Regions from separate parts of the Caballeronia sp. LjRoot31 genome, predicted to be linked through region 2. Evidence: riboswitches for the same ligand, from Rfam matches in the RefSeq annotation. Region 2 holds a riboswitch; the other holds the start of a gene.
What was found. A riboswitch is a leader RNA that binds a small molecule or an ion and turns the genes downstream of it on or off. The one in region 2 is predicted to bind thiamine pyrophosphate.
Positions count from the first base shown of each region.

Region 1 (7,910 bases), 2.4 Mb from region 2:
CCACCTGCAGATTGCCGAACAGCGCATTACCCGATGTATCGCTGCCGGACAGAAAGACTGCCACCCAGCCGAGGAACGCCGACACCAGCGGGAAGAATGCTCCCACCGACGCCACCCCGAGGCCCAGCGTGTAGTTCATTCCGGAGTAGTTCATCAGGTACGCGAGCCCGACAATGGTCGCGACCGTCAAAATGGCGATGCGCGTCTGCACCCAGGTATCCACGATTGACGCACCGAACTCGCTCGCCGGCAGCCGTACGATCAGGGCGGTAATGATCGATGCCACCAGGATCGCGGTGCCGGTCGCGAGCGGCTGAAAGTCCCAGATCGCGCCGTATGGCTGGTTATAGAGCGTGATGAAAACAGCTTTGTCGAGGCCCGGCCACGGCACCTTGACATCGCCGATCAGGAAGATCTTCGCGATCGTCCACACGATCACCACCACCGACACCACGATCCACGGCACCCAGCCCTGCCCGCCGGAAAGCTTGCCGCGGACCTGCGCCGCCCGATCCACGTTGACGGCGAAGCGCTCGTCCGGGGCAGGCTTCCAGACGCGCAGGAACGCAATCGTGAGGATCAGCGAAACCATCGACGCGAGCACGTCGGTGAGCGAGTAGCTGATGTAGTTCGCCGTGACGAATTGCGTGAGCGAGAACGTGCCACCGGCCACCAGCAGCACCGGCCAGATCTTGAGCATGTTGCGAAAGCCCGCGTACACGCCGATCACATAGAACGGCAGCAGCAGCGCGAAGAACGGCAACTGGCGGCCGACCATCTTGGCGAGCAAGTCGGGGGAGAGATGGGTCACCGCGCCGAGCACGGTGATTGGCACGCCGAGCGCGCCGAACGCGACCGGCGCCGTGTTGAAGATCAGTGTGAAGGTGAGCGCTTCGAGCGTCGGAAAGCCGAGCAGGATCAGCAGCGAACTCGTAATGGCGATCGGCGTGCCGAACCCGGAGATGCCTTCCAGGAGCGCGCCGAAGGAGAAGCCGATCACGACTAGCACGATGCGCCGGTCGTTCGGGAGGTTATCGATCATCCATATCCGGAACGCTTCGAAACGGCCCGAACGCTGCGCGATGTTATAGAGCAGGATCGCGGTGAAGACGATCCACATGACCGGCCAGACGGCGAACACGGCGCCTGCCGCGACGGAATCAATCGCCAGGCCAACGGGGAAGTGCCATACCGCGATGGCTACCACTATGCCAACGATCAGTCCGGCGAGCGACGCTTGCCAGGCAGGCCGGCGTGCCCAGCCGAGCAGGGCCAGCACGACTGCGATAGGCAGCACGGCGACGAGAAAGGACAGGCCGAGTGAGCCGCCGACGGGCGTCAGAATCTGGTGAAACATATCGTCTCCTGGTTTTTATTCTGCTGGACGCGCGGCGTTTTCTCCGGTCATGGCGACCGGTACTAACACCCCCGTGAGCTCGGTCGCGTTGCAATAAGCGCGCCGCCGCTCGACGCACCGTTGCAACTAAGCGCTTGCCTAATGCGTCTGGACTAAGGATAGAGCGAGGATGGCGCGCGTCAAGGACGGATTAACCATACCTTCGGGGTTGTATCGAAGCTTTAGGGCGTGGTGGGTTCGTGTGTCTTTGACGCGTCGGTCCCGGGCGAGTCGTGTGAAACCCGGCGCAACAGCCAGATGGAGATCACGCCAAGACAGGCGGCAAGCCAGAGCAGAACCAGCGCGAAGACCAGCATGATGAGGATTCCTGTAGCGATAGCGCCCGGGGTGGCGTAGCTATCAGGAACGTCAGCGAAAATCGTGCCATATCACACCGATTGCCGTGGAACCGTCCCGGACGCGCTATTTACGCGACCGGACAGCGCGAACAATCAGGGCACACAAAGTCGAACCGCGCTATTGCAGCGCGGTTCGCGTGAAAGCGTTACATCGAACGAGTAAGGCTCGCCCGGGCGGAAAAGCAGAGGGCGAAGCGCTCAGTGACGACGCTCAGTGACGATAATAATGTCCGCGCCCGCCGCCACCGTACCAGCCGAAGCCGACCGACAGCGATGGTCCATACCCGTACGCGGGATAACCGTAGCCCCCGTAATAAGCCGGATAGGGCGCGTAGACCGGATAGCTCGGGTAATAAGCGGGATACGGCGCATAGGCGACAGGCGGCGCAGCAACGTACTGCGGTGTTGTTGACGCATACGCGGAGGGGGGCGGGTTGTCGTTGCCTTGATAGCCCTGCGCATATCCGGTGCCGGGCGCCCCTGCAGGAGCGACAGGAATCTCTTGTTGCGCTTGTGCTGTGCTGACGACCGGGGTGCCCGGATAGGGTGGATACGCCGGGTAATAACCATACGGCACGTAGTAACAAGCGCTCAAGCTCAAAGCGCCCAAGAGGGCGGATAGTGCGAGCTTTGGGCTCATGATGCGACTCCTCATTGCGTCGAAACGCGACCGTTCGAATGAACGGGATGTCAGGAGCCTAGCGCATCGCCAAAACACGGGAAAGCACCGGGGATTACCCAATGTTTCGATCTGTTTCACTGGACGGGATGGCGGACGCACCCAAGCACTTAAATTCGGTTGTACCCAGCCGCTGTATTGTCAAAGTGAGGCGACCGGGCAAAGCGTGCCGGATGAAACATCATCTGGCACGCTGACATCACGCTGGCGTTCAACCTACTTGCCGACCTGGTTACCGATCAGGCCGCCCGCGGCCGCGCCGCCCACTGTCGATAGCGCACTGCCGCCAAGCGCTGCTCCCGCCACGCCGCCGACACCTGCGCCGACAGCCGTATCGCGTTGACGGGTGCTCATTTGATCGCATGCAGACAGGCCGCCGAGAAGTGCGGCAATCAGAGTCGCAGCGCCAATCTGTTTGATCTTGTCCATTTCAACTCTCCAAAAACGATGAATCACGAAGGTTTAACGGGTTGCTGTCAAACCGGCGAGGCTCCTCGTCGTACATGCGTTGCATGCCGCGCATGATTTGCGCTGGGCGGGTGAGCCTCACTGTCCACGTCCAACCCGGCGGCGAAAAGACAATTCCTGCCGGTTCCTTCAATGAAGAAGCAGAAACGGTGCCCGACCGTCGTATTCAGCAGACAAGTACTGGATTGAGCGTCCTCCAACGCAAAACGGCCTGTCGCATGTGACATGCGACAGGCCGTTTCTATTTTCACCGGGTCATCGTGCTTTACGGGCGACCGGCGTGGTCGTTGCTTGCTCGTTCTTACGTGCGCTGGTAAATCTCAGCGCCCTTTTTCACGAACTCGATCGCCTTCGTTTCCATGCCTTGCTTCAGCGCTTCGATATCCGATACCCCTTGCTTCGCCGCATATTCACGGACGTCCTGGGTGATCTTCATCGAACAGAAATGCGGGCCGCACATCGAGCAGAAATGCGCGACTTTGGCTGAGTCCTTCGGCAGGGTTTCGTCGTGGAATTCACGCGCCTTGTCCGGATCGAGTCCGAGATTGAACTGGTCGTCCCAGCGGAATTCGAAGCGCGCCTTGGAGAGCGCGTTGTCCCGCACCTGAGCACCCGGATGACCTTTCGCCAGATCGGCGGCGTGCGCGGCGAGCTTGTACGTGATGATGCCGGTCTTCACGTCGTCCTTGTTCGGCAGGCCCAGATGTTCCTTCGGCGTGACATAGCAGAGCATGGCGGTGCCGAACCAGCCGATCATCGCGGCGCCAATGCCCGACGTGATGTGGTCGTAGCCCGGCGCGATATCTGTTGTGAGCGGCCCAAGCGTGTAGAACGGTGCTTCGTCGCACCAGTCGAGTTGCAGGTCCATGTTCTCCTTGATGAGCTGCATCGGCACATGGCCCGGACCTTCGATCATCACCTGCACGTCATGTTTCCACGCAATCTGCGTCAGCTCGCCGAGCGTCTTCAGTTCGCCGAGCTGGGCTTCGTCGTTGGCGTCGTAGATTGAGCCGGGACGCAGGCCGTCGCCGAGCGAAAAGCTCACGTCGTAGGCCTTCATGATTTCGCAGATGTCTTCGAAGTGCTCGTACAGGAAGCTTTCCTTGTGATGCGCCAGACACCATTTCGCCATGATCGACCCGCCGCGCGAGACAATGCCCGTCATGCGGTTCGCGGTCATCGGCACATAGCGCAACAACACGCCGGCGTGGATCGTGAAGTAATCCACACCCTGTTCCGCCTGTTCGATCAGCGTGTCGCGGAAGATTTCCCAGGTCAGGTCTTCGGCCTTGCCGTTGACCTTTTCGAGCGCCTGATAAATCGGCACCGTGCCAATTGGCACCGGGCTATTGCGGATAATCCACTCGCGCGTTTCGTGAATATGCTTGCCGGTCGACAGATCCATGACCGTGTCGCCGCCCCAGCGGATGGCCCAGGTCATCTTGTCGACTTCTTCGCCAATTGACGACGTCACCGCCGAATTGCCGATATTCGCGTTGATCTTCACCAGGAAGTTCCGGCCGATGATCATCGGCTCGCTTTCCGGGTGGTTGATATTCGCCGGGATGATCGCGCGGCCGCGGGCGACTTCCTCGCGCACGAACTCGGCTGTGATTTCCTTGGGTGCGTTGGCACCGAAGGCCTGGGCGCCGAACGCCTGGCCGGGATGCTGGCGACCCATCATCGTGGCGAGCTTTTCGCCGTTCGGGCCGCTCGTGCGCAGCGATTCCAGATATTCAGCACGGCGCTGGTTCTCGCGGATCGCGATGTATTCCATCTCCGGCGTGATGATGCCCTGGCGCGCGTAGTGCATCTGCGAGACGTTCTTGCCCGGCACAGCGCGGCGCGGCGTGCGATGCAAGCCTTTGAAACGCAGGTCGGCAGTCGCCGGATCGGCGGCGCGCTCACGGCCGAAGTTGCTTGAGAGACCACTGAGAGACTCCGTATCGCCGCGTTCTTCGATCCAGCCCTGGCGCACGGCCGGCAGACCCGATCGGATATCGATCTTGGCTTCCGGGTCCGAATACGGGCCGGAGCAATCGTAGACATAGACCGGTGGATTTTTTTCGCTGCCGAAACTTTCGTTGGTATCGGATTGGGTGATTTCACGCATCGGCACGCGGATGTCGGGACGTGAGCCCGTCACGTAGATCTTGCGTGAATTGGGCAGCGGCGCGATGGCGGCAGCGTCGACGACGGCGTCGTCGGACAGGAATTTCGGATTGGCATTCATGCGGCTCTCCTGTGTCGACCGGAATTAGCGTGTCGACCGGGGTGGGCGCGTCGACCAGAGTGGGCGCTTTGGCGCTTACTCTGGTCCCATGGCGCTTACTCCGATCCCATGCGCTTACTCCGGTCCCATGCAGATGGTTGCTGTGGGGACGGATGTTTCCCAGCCGGTCCGCGAAAAAACGCCAAACGCGCGAAATTGCACGAATGGCATCAATTGGCACGAGAACCGGCTGAGTCAAACGCTAGCTACGGGAGACCGAAGAAAAGCAGAGAAGAAGGCGGGCGGACTTGGCAGGGAACGCGAGGAAGAGATAGACCCAAAAGACCCCAGCGCTGCGAAATCCGAACGCTTCCCTGCGCTGGCATTATCCAGATCAGGTTCAAAGGGTATTTCTCACCCGCGACACACGGACAATCCAGTGACAGATTGCGATGTGCAGCGCAGGACCCCCGCGTTAGCAGTCGCAACAATACACCTCGCCGTAGCGTGTTGGCAACCATCTGTAACACTCCCGCGTGCGTGTGCATGGCTTACTGCATAATGGCGACCACCGTGTTTTCCCGGATGCGGTCCGATATTTTTCACGAAACGGTCCGGCAAACTCGCGGCGGCTCCTGCCGGCTTTTTGAGCCGTTATCGAGCTTCGGCACGTTGTTGCCCGACCCCTTTTCCTGCTTCCGACATGTTGTCCTGCCTTGCCCGTTTTGCCGCGACGCTCAAGCGGCATGCGCGCCGCTCTTTGTTTCCCCCGGTCCCGGGTGAAACGAAACCGGCGGTTGTAGGCCTGCCCGTTTGGCCGGCTGACGTTGCAATCATCTTCGTCGCGGAGTAACGGATGTCCACACCGTTGCCGCCCGCGCGGTCGTCTGATTCCGATTCTTCAGCTTCGCCGTTTGTGCCGCCGGCACAACCTCCGCAGTCGCAGCCCTCGGCCGACGTGTTGCCGTTTCCGCACGCAGCAGCCAACGCGCCATCGCCAGACGTTCTGCCAGACGTGATGAGCCAGCAACCCTTGGCCGATACCCCTGCGCGTCGCCCGTTCAATCTTCCCGGCCATTTCCCGTTCCGGCTTCCCGCGACGCGCGGCGGCCGCGTGGCGCTTGCCCTTTGCGTCGTGTACCTCGTATGGGGTTCGACCTACATGGCGGTGCATCTGTCGCTGGAAGCGTTCCCGCCGCTGATGCTGTCCGGGTTGCGCAACCTGTTCGCCGGCATCGGTTTGTTCATCTTTGCTGCGCGTCGGGACCCGGTCTGGCCGACTTTCGCCGAAGTGCGAAACGCCGCGGCGGTCGGAACGTTGCTTGTGGGTTTGTCGAGCGGAATGCTCGCGTTCGGTATGCGCACGGTCGAGACCGGCACTGCCGCGGTCATGGTGGCGACCGTGCCGTTGTTCGCCACGGTCATCGCCGCGATTGCAGGCCGCAAAGTGGCGAAGGGTGAGTGGGTAGCCGTCGGGCTTGGGCTGGTCGGGATTGCGTTGCTGAATCACGGCGATCCGTCGTCGGGTTCAACCGCCGGCAGTCTTGCGATCCTGTGCGGCGCAGTTTTCTGGGCAGGCGGCTCGTTTCTCGCGGGGCGTCTGAAGCTGCCGTCCGACCTGCTGGTATCGACTGCACTGCAGATCGGCCTTGGCGGGGCGATGGCGACCATCGTTGCGTGGGTATCGGGCGAACGTATCGTGAGCATGGGGTTCACGCCGTTTTTGGCTTATCTCTATCTGATGCTCGTCGGTTCGATGGCCGCGTATGTCGCGTATGCGTACCTGATTCGCCACACGAGTCCGATTATCGCGAGCAGCTGCATGTACGTGAATCCCGTGGTGGCCGTGGTGATAGGTGCGCTGTTTCTCGGCGAAGTGATCACGAAGTGGACCGTGATGGCAACCCTCATCATTCTGGCGAGCGTGGGTTTGTCGTTCTGGTTCGATTACAAGAGGCGTGGGCTGGTTTGACGGCGGGCGTGACGGCTGACAGTTCAAAAACGGCTGACCGTTTCGGAGACTTCCGGAGAAACGGTCAGCTTTTTTATGGGGCGACTGGATAGTCGGGAAAAGACAGAACCCCGGGCTTGTTCTCGCTCGATGGCATGAAACCCGGTTTCCACGCTGCCAACTGCCGGACAGCGCCACGACTATGTCAGATAAAACCGTCTGCCGTCGCATGGTTTTCGTGGACAACCGGGCGAGAAACAGCCATAAATTGACATCGATTGAGGCGGGAAAGTCTCGGTAAATTAATGTCATAGAGCCTTGACAGCATTGGATCTGCCCAATTTATTGCTCAACTTCGCCTCGAAAAAAAGCATAAAACTCTAATTATAGTAAAGCACAAAACTCGAGTTATAGTGCGACACAAAACTCTGGATATAATACGACACAAAACTCTAATTATGGTCTGAAGTCCCGGAGCGAACCGCGTGGCTGCACCCAACGAAAAACTAGTCTCTTCCCTGTCAATCCTCAAAGCGCTGCAAGACAGGGGCCTTTCCGTATTCCAGATCAGTGCGCATCCCGAGCTCACCCGCACACACCGTGAGCGGCTCCAGAATGCCGGCTTCCTCAAGCTCGTCATTCAAGGCTGGTATCAGTCGAACAATCCGGAAGACGCGGAGGGCGACTCGACGCATTGGTACGCGAACATGGAAACCTTCGTGGCCGCGTATGCCCACTCCAGGTTTGCAGACCAATGGCAGGTGAGCCCCGAGCTTTCGCTCCTCAAGCACAGTGGCCACACCAGTATCGAAAAGCAGATCCTGCTTTACTCGCCGCTGGCGACC
Region 1 covers NZ_CAXURX020000001.1:1,295,005-1,302,914, forward strand. Annotated here, with positions in the region: gene ACSQ8V_RS05575 (L-lactate permease) at 1-1,357, opposite strand, end outside; gene ACSQ8V_RS05580 (hypothetical protein) at 1,579-1,713, opposite strand; gene ACSQ8V_RS05585 (hypothetical protein) at 1,967-2,395, opposite strand; gene ACSQ8V_RS05590 (glycine zipper 2TM domain-containing protein) at 2,651-2,863, opposite strand; gene thiC (phosphomethylpyrimidine synthase ThiC) at 3,204-5,135, opposite strand; TPP riboswitch at 5,468-5,596, opposite strand; gene ACSQ8V_RS05600 (EamA family transporter) at 6,133-7,086, shown strand; gene ACSQ8V_RS05605 (Fic family protein) at 7,551-7,910, shown strand, end outside.
Region 1: linked by a shared signal. The riboswitch ahead of thiC (phosphomethylpyrimidine synthase ThiC) and the one ahead of ACSQ8V_RS16500 (FAD-dependent oxidoreductase) in region 2 are both predicted to bind thiamine pyrophosphate.

Region 2 (7,910 bases):
CAACAACGGCTGTCCGGTGAACAACATCATTCCGGACTTCAACGACCTGGTGTTCCAGCAGAACTGGAAGACGGCCATTGAAGTGCTGCATTCGACGAACAACTTCCCGGAGTTCACCGGGCGCATTTGTCCGGCGCCGTGTGAGACGGCTTGCACGCTCGGTATCAACGATGATCCGGTCGGCATCAAGTCGATCGAACACGCGATCATCGATAAAGCCTGGGCCGAAGGCTGGGTCGCACCCTTGCCGTCCAAGCACAAGACTGGCAAGAAGGTTGCGGTGGTCGGATCGGGTCCCGCCGGATTGGCCGCTGCGCAGCAACTGGCGCGTGCGGGGCATGACGTGACGGTGTTCGAGAAGAACGATCGGATTGGTGGATTGCTGCGGTATGGCATCCCCGATTTCAAGCTCGAAAAGTGGCTGATCGATCGCCGCATGCGGCAGATGGAAGCCGAAGGCGTCGCGTTCCGGACGAATGTTTTTATCGGTAAGGATCCGTTGCCGGGGCATATCGCGAATTCATCGCGTGAAACCATTTCGCCCGATGAGTTGCGTGAGCAATTCGATGCTGTTGTCATTGCAGGCGGCTCGGAAACGCCGCGCGATTTGCCGGTGCCTGGGCGTGAAATGCAGGGCATCCATTACGCGATGGAATTCCTGCCGCTGCAGAACAGGGTCAATGCGGGTGACTCAGTCGTCGATCAGTTGATTGCCAAGGGCAAGCACGTTGTGGTGATCGGTGGCGGCGATACGGGTTCGGATTGCGTCGGGACATCGAATCGGCATGGCGCGAAAAGCGTGACGCAGTTCGAGTTGCTTTCGCAGCCGCCTGAAGTCGAGAACAAGCCGCTGGTGTGGCCGTACTGGCCGATCAAGTTGCGCACGTCGTCGTCGCATGAGGAAGGTTGCGAGCGTGATTGGTCTGTGGCGACCAAGCGCTTCGAAGGCAAGAACGGCAAGGTTGAAAAGCTGATCGCGGTGCGCGTGGAATGGAAGGACGGGAAGATGCAGGAAGTGGCGGACTCGGAGTTCGAAATGAAAGCCGATCTGGTGCTGCTCGCGATGGGATTTACGCAACCCACGTCGCCGGTGCTTGAGGCGTTTGGCGTGGATAAGGACGCGCGCGGGAATGTGAAGGCTTCGACCGAAGGGGAGAAGGCATACTTTACGTCGGTGCCGAAGGTGTTCACCGCCGGCGATATGCGGCGCGGTCAGTCGCTGGTTGTGTGGGCGATTCGTGAAGGACGGCAGTGCGCGCGGTCGGTCGATGCGTTTTTGATGGGGTCTAGCGAGTTGCCGCGATAAGATTTTTCTCGTGGGATGTTCGTTGAAAAACCGGGTTCGGGGTTTGAGCCCGGTTTCAGTAGACCATCTGCCGAAAGGCGGCGCATGGCACATAAGCAGGCCGTTTTAACGCAAGTTAAAACGGCCTCGTTTTTATCCTCAAGAAACTCACCCCGTCACCGCACCAAGCGCCTTCCCCCGCGTTTCCGGCAACAACAACGCCGCAACAATCACCAACAAATACCCCGTCCCTGCCACCACGCCCATCGCTTTGACCAGCGACATTCCCTGTGAAAGCACGCCGACAAGAATCGGGAAAAACGAGCCGAGCCCGCGCCCGAGGTTATAACAAAACCCTTGTCCCGAGCCGCGTATCGCATTCGGGTACAGCTCCGATAAATACGCGCCCACGCCCGCAAAAATCCCCTGTACGACAATGCCGAGCGGAAAGCCGAGCAGCAGCATCGTGTGGTCGGTGATGGGGATCATCGTGTAGATCATCCCTAGCAGAAACGAGCCGATAGCAAACAGTACGAACGATGCACGCCGCCCAATCTTGTCGCAGAGAATAGCCCCGAATACATAACCCAAAAACGAGCCGATAATCAGCACTACGAGATAACCGCTCGTATTGAACACGGACAAATGGCGCTCGGTCTTGAGATAGGTCGGCAGCCACGTGGTGATGGCGTAATAACCGCCGAGCATGCCGGTACACAACGCGCTGCCCAGTATCGTGGTCTTGAGGTGCGAGCCTTTGAAGATATCGGAGAACGTAGCGGTTTCAGTGCCGGTATCGCGAGCGCGGCGTGTAGCGAGATAGATGTCCGGGTCGCTGACGTTGCGGCGAATGTAGAGGATCCACAGCGCCGGCAAGATACCGATCCAGAAGCACGCGCGCCACGCGTTATCTTCGGGCAGCAACGCGAAGAACGCCCAGTAGAGGATGGCCGCCGCACCCCAGCCGAATGACCAGCTGCTCTGCACAGTCCCCACGGCTTTCGCCCGATGCTGCGGCGAACGAATGGTCTCGGCCATCATCACGGTGACCACGGACCATTCGCCGCCGAAGCCCACGCCTTGCAGCGTGCGCGTGGCCAGCAACTGTCCGAATGAATGCGTGAAGCCGGAAAGAAACGTGAAGAACGCAAACGTGCCGATCGTCCACTGCAATACGCGGACGCGTCCGTATCGGTCGGAGAGAATGCCGGCGAGCCAGCCGCCAATAGCCGATGAAATCAGCGAGCTCGTCGCGATCATCCCGGCTTCGCTCTTCGTCATGCCCCACGTGGCAATCAGCGTGGGAATGAGGAACGAGTAGATCATGAAGTCGAAGGCATCGACGGCGTAACCGCCGAAACCTGCGTAAAGCGTGCGGCGCTCGCGCGTCGTCAACTCGGTGAACCACTCGAACGCTCGCATCCGGTCTCCCGTTCAAAGCCTGCGATGCAGGCGCCGGGACATTCTACGGTGCGTCGTTCAACGGGAAAAGCAAGTCAAAAAGAACCTGCCCGGTAGCGATTCACTCGGCGTTCGATGCCCGGGGTCACCGGGCATCGAACAAGCGCTTCGCTCTTACACAACCAGGCTTTCAGCCCCCGCGCGCTCGATCTCGATCCGGCTCTCATGGAAGCCACTCACCGACTCACGATGCGCGACGCTGACGATCGCGGCGTTCGGCAACGCGTCGATGATCGCCGTATAGATCAACATCTCGTTCTCGGCGTCGAGCGCACTGGTGGCTTCATCGAGGAACATGAAGTCGGGTTTTTGCAGCAACACGCGGGCCGCCGCGAGCCGCTGTTGTTCACCCGGCGACATCATCTTGGCCCAATGCCCCGACTCCTCCAGACGCGTGCCGTACGCGTTCAGGTTGCAGGCGCGCAAGGCTTCGCGGCAGGCTTCATCTGAGAAGGCTTCCGCAGTCGACGGATAACTCAGCGCCGCCTTCAACGTGCCTATCGGCAAGTAGCTTTGCTGCGGAATGAACATCAGCTTGGCGTCGACCGGGGCGTCGATCGTGCCGTCACCGAACGGCCACAGGCCGGCCAGCGCGCGCATCAACGTACTCTTGCCCGAACCGGACGGGCCTTGCACCAGCCAGCGCGAGCCCGGCTTCACGATCACATCCGCGACGTTCGCGAGCGGCGTACCGTTTGGCAACGAGAGCTTCAGCCCCGTCGTGGTCAGCGCTTTTGTATCCGTGTAATGCAGGTTGATGCCACCGTGGGCAGTCGCCGGCGAAATCGCTTCCTTGATGTGCGTCGAGCGCATCACGCGCTTGAATTCGCGCAACCGGTTCACGGTGGCGCGCCATTCGACCAGGGTCGAGTAACTATTGATGAACCAGGAAAACGAGTCGCTGACTGTGCCGAACGCCGAACTGATCTGCATCAGCACGCCGAACGTGAATGCGCCTGCGAAGTAGCGGGGAGCGGCGACCATGATCGGGAAAATAATCGCGATCTGGCCGTAGAAGGACAGCACGAAGGTCATCCGCCGCGTGTACTTCATGATCTGCCAGTAATTCTGGCGGATCGTTTCGAAGATGGTCCGGGCGTTGGTGTTTTCCGTCGCGATGCCGTCGTAAAACGCGATTTGCTCGGCGTTCTCACGAATGCGGATCAGGCCGAAACGGAAGTTGGCTTCCACTTTCTGCGCCTGGTAATTAATCGATACCAGCGGGTGGCCGAAACGCTGGATTAGCAGCGAGCCGAGCACTGCGTACAGCGCGGCGGCCCAGACCATGTAGCCCGGAATAGTGATCGGCGTGCCGAACAACGAGAAACTCAGCGCGCCAGCCAGCGTCCACAGGATCGTGATGAAGGTGACGAGCGTGACGAGCGTGGACAACAGATCCAGCGACAAAGACAGCGTGGTCGTGGCGAAAGACTGCAGGTCGTCGCTGATCCGCTGGTCGGGGTTATCGGCGAGACGATCGCGTTCTATACGGTAGAAGGCTTTATCGCCGAGCCATTGTTCGAGGTACCGGTGCGTGAGCCATTGGCGCCACCGGAAGCCGAGCATCTGGCGCAGATACCGGCCATACACGGCGAGCAGGATGTACGCGAACGCGAGGCCCGCGAAGATCAGCAGCAAGCGTGGAAACTCGGCGACCCGCTTGGCCTGCAGCGTGTTATAGAAGTCCGCGCTCCAGGTGTTCAGGCGGACATTGATGTACACAACCGTCATGTTGATCGCGATGATCGCGATCAGCAAAAGCCATGCAATGCCGCGTTCTTCCGATACCCAGTAAGGCTTGATAAGACTCCACGCCGACACTTTGTCGGCGTTTTGTTCTGTGTTGCCGGGAGGTGTGGTGGTCATGAGCTTCCTGAAGACGTGCCGGCTCGGCGGCAGGTTGTAACTTGGCGGTATCGTATCGATGCGGAGGGTCCTGCTCCGTCTCAATGATCGTAAGAGGCCATTAAAGACGGCGCGTGCCGGAGCATTGTTTCGGGCGTGGCTTAATTCTTCCTTAATCCTCGCCCGGCTGGCGACCGCCCGCTGATGCAATGCAGCAGCGAGGCGCTTGCCGTACGCGTATGCTGCCGGCCAACCAAGACGAATCGGCGTTCGCGGCATTGTGCCAGAGTGCGCGTACCGCGAACGAAAGGGAAGGCTGTCCGGTCTTGTCCGCGCCGGGTCCCCGGCTTTTCCCGGTTTGCGGGTCGTTTCGCTTTTATGTTTTAATGATCGATGACGAAACAGGGGTGCTTCGGCACGCGTCTGCCTCCTTGAAATAACGGAGAAACGCGCGGCGAGGCTGAGAGAGTCCCTTTGCACCCGATCCGGGTAATACCGGCGAGGGAAGTTTCCGGAAACCGCCGCGTTTCCAGTTTCTTCCAGTATTGGCTGGCACAGGAGCCGCAGGTTATGCGCTCCCGAGCCGCTTTCTCGCCGTGGTTTCGTCCCTGAATTATGTTTTGTGCGCCGCGCGTGCAACCAGGGTTCGAAACGGGCGTTCCTCCCGATCTCGATTTCCGTGCTGTGTGCTCCGTGCGTTCTGCAGCGTCTGCTGAGGAGGCATCGTCATCGTGAACACCGTTGTGCATTCCCATTCCACTATGCACTCCACGCATTCCCGTGCGTCCGGGCGAGACGACTTTGCCGTCGTTGGCGGTGGCTTGTGCGGGCGGCTGGTCGCCTGGCTGCTGGCGGGCGCGGGGCACCGTGTGGCGCTATACGATCGCGGCGACGCCGCCGGCACGCAATCGGCCGCATGGGTCGCGGCGGCGATGCTCGCGCCGCTCGCCGAGGCCGCCAGCGCTGAATTGCTGATTACTGAACTCGGTGCGGCATCGCTTGAGCGCTGGCCGGGTTTTATCGCTGAAATGCCGGAACCGGTGTTTTTCCAGCGCAATGGCACGCTGGTCGTCTGGCATGCCGGCGACCGCGCCGAAGCGCCGCTGTTCGAGCGCCGTTTGCGCGCGAATGCGCCTTCGGAGCTTTTCCAGAACGGCTTCGTCAAGCTCTCCGGCGCGCAAGTCGCGGCGGCGGAACCGTCGCTCGGCACGCGTTTTCCGCAAGGCTGGCTGCTGCCGAACGAAGGCCAGCTCGACAACCGGCAAGTGCTGACTGCGCTGGCTGCGGGGCTGGCCGAACGTAACGTCGATCTTCACTGGAATACGACGATCGATACCGATACCCCGCCGGACGCGCATTTCGTGATCGATTGCCGGGGGCTCGGCGGCAAACCGGCATGGCCGGCGTTAAGGGGCATTCGTGGCGAAGTAGCCCGTGTGCATGCGCCGGGTATCGGCCTGACGCGGCCGGTGCGCTTGCTGCATCCGCGTTATCCGCTTTATATCGCGCCGAAACAGGACGACCTTTACGTGATCGGTGCGACCGAAGTGGAAGGCGAAGACATGTCGCCGATGACCGTACGCTCCGCGCTCGAACTCCTGAGCGCGGCGTTCGCGGTGCATCCGGGTTTCGGCGAGGCGCGCATTCTCGAACTCAATTCGCAATGTCGGCCGACCTTGCCCGACCATCGTCCGGCAATTGTCTGGGACGGCGCACGAACCTTGCGGGTGAACGGGTTGTATCGACACGGTTACATGATCGCGCCCGAAGTCGCCGACTCCGCCCGCGCCCTCGCCGAAGCGCTGCTTGGCGGTGCGATCACCAATCCGGATTCCTTCGACGACTGGCGCCGCCAAGCCCGCTGGTCCGCCTTGCTGCGCTGCGAACACGCGGCGCCCGTGCTTTGACTTTCATCATGAACATTCACATCAATCAGCAGCCTTTTTCCATGCCCGACGCAGCCACCGTCACCGACGCCCTCGCGGCCTTCGGCGCAAAACCGCCGTTCGCCGTGGCGCTGAACGGGCAATTCGTGGCGCGTGGCGAACATGCATCGAAGGCGCTTACGGCTGGCGACAAACTCGATATCGTCTCGCCGGTCGCCGGCGGCTGAGGGTAACCAAAGGGAATCGAACCATGACTTCAACCATCACCACAGCCGATACCCTCACGCTCTACGGCACGTCGTTCCCGAGCCGGGTGCTGCTGGGGACGTCGCGCTATCCGTCGCTGCAATCGCTGTCGGATTCTATCGATGCCGCCCGTCCCGGCATGGTCACCGTCGCGTTGCGGCGCCAGTCGAACACGGGCGAGGCCGGTTTCTTCGATGTCCTCAAGCGTCACGGCGTCGCGTTGCTGCCCAACACGGCCGGCTGCCAGACCGTGGACGAAGTGCTGACCACGGCGCGCATGGCGCGTGAACTCTTCGATACCCCGTGGCTGAAGCTCGAACTGATCGGTGACGACTACACGCTGCAGCCCGATCCGATCGGCCTCGTGGAAGCCGCTGAAATACTGATCCGTGAGGGGTTCAAGGTGCTGCCGTATTGCACCGAGGATCTGGTGATCGGCCGGCGTCTGCTCGATGTCGGTTGCGAGGCGTTGATGCCGTGGGGCGCGCCTATCGGAACGGGGAAAGGGGTGACAAATCCCTACGGATTGCGCACGCTGCGTGAGCGGCTGCCGGATGTGCCGCTTATCGTCGATGCCGGTCTTGGCGTGCCGTCGCATGCGTGCCAGGTGATGGAGTGGGGTTTCGACGGCGTGTTGCTGAACACGGCTGTCTCACAGGCGACGTTTCCGCCGCAGATGGCGCGTGCGTTTGCGCTGGGCGTCGAGGCGGGGCGAATGGCCTATCTCGCCGGGCCGATGGCCGAGCGTGATAGCGCACAAGCGAGCACGCCGGTGGTCGGCATGCCGTTCTGGCATCAAGACGGGAGTGCTGCATGAGTATGGCATTGCTGGATAAGGAAGTATTTTGGCCCCCGGCGGATGAATTGCTGGAAGCCGCCGAGCGAATCCGGCGGCGGCTGGGCGAGTGGCCGGCGGGATCGAAGACATGGCGAATCTGCTTGAGCGAGCCGGATCATCCGCGCTCGGGTGATTTGATCGTGGATGGCGGCGTTGAGCCGTTGCCGAAGGGAGTTGGGCGTCTGGAGGTAGAAGCGGGGAGGGCGACGCTGCATCTGGATAACGTCGAGTACACGCTGGAGGGCGAATGGTCGGATGATTGGCCGGCGGCGCTGGCCGCATTCCTTGATTGCGGTTTCGAGCCGCACGACGCGCTTGTGCTGGCGCTTGCGTGGCGCCCGGCCAATCT
Region 2 covers NZ_CAXURX020000001.1:3,700,053-3,707,962, reverse strand. Annotated here, with positions in the region: gene ACSQ8V_RS16515 (glutamate synthase subunit beta) at 1-1,306, shown strand, start outside; gene ACSQ8V_RS16510 (MFS transporter) at 1,454-2,707, opposite strand; gene ACSQ8V_RS16505 (ABC transporter ATP-binding protein/permease) at 2,861-4,612, opposite strand; TPP riboswitch at 4,985-5,115, shown strand; gene ACSQ8V_RS16500 (FAD-dependent oxidoreductase) at 5,353-6,498, shown strand; gene thiS (sulfur carrier protein ThiS) at 6,507-6,704, shown strand; gene ACSQ8V_RS16490 (thiazole synthase) at 6,728-7,540, shown strand; gene thiE (thiamine phosphate synthase) at 7,543-7,910, shown strand, end outside.